2 regions of the Pseudomonas sp. 3MAES_34.3B genome follow, and region 1 is predicted to be linked to the other one. Evidence: riboswitches for the same ligand, from Rfam matches in the RefSeq annotation. Region 1 holds a riboswitch; the other holds the start of a gene.
The links. Region 1 has a riboswitch for cobalamin ahead of AC3Z8Y_RS14030 (ABC transporter substrate-binding protein). Riboswitches for the same ligand answer to the same signal wherever they lie in the genome.
Positions count from the first base shown of each region.

Region 2: another riboswitch for cobalamin. It lies ahead of cobW (cobalamin biosynthesis protein CobW); the one in region 1 lies ahead of AC3Z8Y_RS14030 (ABC transporter substrate-binding protein).

Region 1 is NZ_CM176960.1:3,188,428-3,190,623, reverse strand. Features, by position in the region: gene AC3Z8Y_RS14030 (ABC transporter substrate-binding protein) at 1-942, opposite strand, end outside; gene AC3Z8Y_RS14025 (hypothetical protein) at 941-1,096, shown strand; cobalamin riboswitch at 1,066-1,254, opposite strand; gene AC3Z8Y_RS14020 (bifunctional diguanylate cyclase/phosphodiesterase) at 1,293-2,196, opposite strand, start outside.
Region 2 is NZ_CM176960.1:2,402,207-2,404,402, forward strand. Features, by position in the region: gene AC3Z8Y_RS10725 (LysR substrate-binding domain-containing protein) at 1-251, opposite strand, end outside; gene AC3Z8Y_RS10730 (PACE efflux transporter) at 346-795, shown strand; cobalamin riboswitch at 813-1,022, shown strand; gene cobW (cobalamin biosynthesis protein CobW) at 1,112-2,176, shown strand; gene cobN (cobaltochelatase subunit CobN) at 2,180-2,196, shown strand, end outside.

The sequences.
Region 1 (2,196 bases):
GCTTGCCTGCAGCGCATCGGCGTCGAGGATCACGATGCGGTCATGCTTCACGGCGTCCATGTTGCGGGTAACGGGGTCGCTTTTCAGAAACGCCAGTTTCTTCGCATAGTCATCGGCGGGGAAGCGGCGGCGGTCCATGCGGGCGATCACGATCAGGCTGGGGTTGGCGCGGGCCAGCGTTTCCCAGCCAACGGTCGGCCATTCCTCGTTGGACTCCACCACGTTATGAATGCCTAGCGTGCTGAGCATGAAGTCTGCCACGCCCTTTCTTCCTGCCACGAAGGGGTCGCTGGCGAGGTCCGCGCTGGAAAACCACACCACAGCCGAAACGTCTTTACCCGGGTGTTGCCCGGCGCGGGTAACCGCTTGCGCCAGCCGGGCCTTGTACTGCTCCACCAGTGCGTCGCCACGCGCCGTTACGTCAAAGATGTCGGCCAGCTGGCGCACGCTCTTGTACAGGCTTGCGATATCGAAGGTTTCGAGGCGGGTACCGTCGGCGCCCTTGAGGTTGTCCTTGCCTTCGCAGTCTGAAGGCAGCAGGTAGGTGGGAATGTTCAGGTCGTGGAATTGCTCCCGGGTACCCACTGCGCCCTGGGGGCCCACCATCCATTCGAACTGCACCGCCACCAGCTGTGGTCGCTTGGCCAGCACCGCCTCGAAGCTCGGTTCGTTGTCCGCCAGGCGTTCCACCTTGGCATTTTGCGCCGCGTACTCGGGCTGTACCTGATCGAACCACAGCGAAGTGCCCACCAACCGGTCCCCCAGCCCTAGCGCATAGAGCAGCTCGGTGCCGGCCTGGCCAATGGTCACGGCGCGCTGGGGGGCTTGAGTGAACGTGAGCGCCTTGCCGCAGTTTTCAACCGTGAGCGGGTAGTGCACCGGCGCGGCCAGGGCAGCCGCTGGCAACGCAAGCAACAGGGTGAGGGCAGGGCGGCAGAGCATGTTCAACGGCAGGTCTCCAGCGTTGGGCCATCACGGCGAGCGCTGGAAAGCACATGGCCGCAAGCCCTGCCTGGCAATGGCCGGGGTCACGGAAATGCCCTTCCCGGGCACCCCGCCGGTCAGTGGTTGTATGGATGGCCGGCAGGTCTCCTGACTGGCGGGTCGTGGCGTGCCCACGCCTTCCCGGGTGTTCCCAGTGGCCTGTGTAGAGCACGCTCGCCGCCTACAGTTGCGGGGGCAGTTCCGTTTCAGGCCGTGGCCTGGTGGATTCCCTGTTAGTTCCTCTCGGAAACCGGCGGGGCGATAGTAACCGAAACGAAAGGATTGGCAACCGCGGGGCAATACACCGGTTAACAGCTGGCCTCGGTTTGCGCGGTCACGGCATGCTGCGCCAGGAGCAAGGTCGCCAGGGCGTCAGGGGGCATGGGGCGGCCCAGCAGGTAACCCTGGGCCTGGTCGCAGCCCAAAGTGGCAAGCACTTCGAGCTGCTCGGGTGTTTCCACACCCTCGGCAGTGACCACCATGCCCAGGCTTTTGCCCATGGCCACCACCGCGCTGACAATCGCCTGGTTGTTGGCCTTGGGGTCGCTGAGGTTCATCACGAAACTGCGGTCTATCTTGATGCCATCGAACGGGTAACAGCTGAGGTAGCTCAGTGATGAATACCCGGTGCCGAAGTCGTCCATGGACAATTTCACGCCCAGCTTCTTGAGCTGGACCATCAACGCCAGGGCCCCGTCGGCATTGTCGATCATCACGCTTTCGGTCACTTCCACCTCCAGGCGCGAGGCTGGTAGCCCGGTGCCCGCCAAGGTTCGCTCGATACGGGCGACCAGGTCGCTGCGCATGAATTCGATACAGGACAGGTTCACCGATACGAACACCGGCTCGGGCCAGGTGGCCACCAGCGCGCAGGCGCGGCGCATCACAATGTCGCTGAGGGCGACGATGAGGCCGGTTTCCTCTGCCAGTGGAATGAACACCGCAGGGCTGAGCAGGCCCTTTTCCGGGTGCTGCCAGCGCACCAGCGCCTCGGCGCCGAGAATACGCGCGCCGGTGATATCGAAACGCGGCTGGAACACCACGCTGAATTCATCATGTTGCACGGCGCGCTTGAGGTCCTGCTCCAGCTGCCTGCGTTCCTCGATGCGGGTCTTCATCTCGGCGTTGTACAGCTGCCAGCTGTGGCGGCCCCTCCCTTTGGCTTCATACAGCGCAATATCGGCCAGGCGCAGCAGCTCCTCGGCATCGGTG
Region 2 (2,196 bases), 790 kb from region 1:
AGCACGGCGCTATTGAGGCCAACAAACGCCTGATGAAGGCCCGCGTGCAACCGCTTGCCCGCATCGCTCAGCCGTACCCCCTGGCCGGTGCGCTCGAACAGCAAGGTGCCCAACCACTGCTCCAGGGATTTGACCTGATGGGAAATGGCCGCCGGGGTGACCGACAGCTCTTCCCCGGCGGCGGCGAAGCTGCCGAGCCGGGCGGCGGATTCAAAACCGCGCAGGGCGGTGAGGGGAAGGTGGGCAAACACCGGGTTTAGCCTCATTAGGGGTGGGTCAAATCTACTTGCTTGCACCGCCGGGCTCAACCATCGAAGCTGCGCGCATGTTCACGGGAGTTTTGACATGCAAGGCGCGAAACGCAAAATCGTCCAGGCCGTGCTCTACGAAGCGGGAGCCCTGATATTCGTGGCACCTGCCCTGGCCCTGCTATTTGGCCAGGGGATGGGGCACTCCACCGTGCTCTCGGTAGTGATCAGCACCGTTGCGCTGGGCTGGAACATGCTGTTCAACCATCTGTTCGAAGCGTTCGAGCGCCGTCGGGGCTGGCATGCACGTACGCCCTTCAGGCGGCTGCTGCATGCGGTGGGCTTTGAAGGCGGCCTTACGGCCATTCTCACCCCGGTAATGGCTTACGGCCTTGGCGTGGACCTGATTACCGCTTTCCTCACCAACGTAGGGCTGTTTGCCTTCTTCTTCGTTTATGCCTACGGCTTTCAATGGGTGTTTGACAAGGCCTTCGGGCTGCCTCGGCAAACAATGTTCAACGCCAGTGCATGCCCCGGCGCGGATTGACCTGTGGGCTGGCACTGCGTAGGCTTGCCCCTCGAGGTGCTTCCAGGGGCAATGCCTGCTGAAGCTAAGATGGGAACGCGGTAACAAGCCGCGGCTGCCCCCGCAACTGTGAGCGGTAAAGCCTGGCCAATGCCACTGCCTTCGGGGCGGGAAGGCGCCAGGCCGCCATCGGGTGTATTGCCCGGGGCGCCGCAAGCCAGGAGACCTGCCTCGTGCCGATCCTTTTATTCAACCGGGCGGGGTGATCCGGTGCGAACCTGCCCAGGCGCCGCCTGCGGTGCCTTCGCGCCTGCCCGCCACAGTGCCAGGGCCACCCATGAAAACGCTCAGCAAGCTTCCCGTTACCATCGTTACCGGCTTCCTTGGGTCGGGTAAAACCACGCTGCTTCGTCACATTCTCGATAACGCCGAAGGCCGGCGCATTGCGGTGATCGTGAACGAGTTCGGCGAGCTGGGCATCGACGGCGACCTGCTCAAGCAGTGCAGCATCGGCTGCACCGAAGAAGAAGCCGCAGGGCGCGTGTTCGAGCTGGCCAACGGTTGCCTGTGCTGCACCGTCCAGGAGGAATTCTTCCCGGTGATGCGTGAATTGGTGCAGCGCCGCGGCACCCTGGACCACATCCTTATCGAAACCAGCGGCCTGGCCCTGCCCAAACCGCTGGTGCAGGCCTTCCAATGGCCAGATATTCGCAATGCGTGCACCGTTGACGCGGTGATCACCGTGGTGGATGCCCCTGCGGTGGCCGCCGGCACCTTCGCCGCCTTCCCTGAAGCCGTGGACGCGCAGCGCCGGCAGGACCCGAACCTGGACCACGAGTCCCCACTGCACGAGCTGTTCGAAGACCAACTGGCCAGTGCCGACCTGGTAATCCTGAACAAGGTCGATCTGATCGACGCGCAAGGCCTGGAACGCGTGCGTGCTGAAGTGAGCGAAGAGCTGCCGGCCGCGGTGAAAGTGGTCGAAGCCAGTGCCGGGCAGCTGCCGTTGGCAGTACTGCTGGGCTTGGGCGCCGAATCGGAAGCGCACATCGATGGCCGCCTTACCCATCACGATCAACACCATGATGGCGAAGAAGCGGACCACGACCATGACGCCTTCGATTCCATCTGGGTCGAGTTGCCGGAAGCGCCAGAAGCTGCATTGATGGCGGCGCTCGAAGGCGTGGTCCAGCGTCACGACGTACTCAGGGTGAAAGGCTTTGCCGCCATCCCCGGGAAACCCATGCGCTTGCTGGTACAGGGCGTAGGCAGCCGGTTCGACCGGCATTTCGACCGGCCGTGGGCTGCGGGCGAGGCCCGGGTAAGCCGGTTGGTATTGATTGGCCAGGCGCTGGACGGTGGCGTGCTGCGCGATGAACTGACCCAAGCGTTGCGCGGCTGACCGATGCACCTGCTACGCAC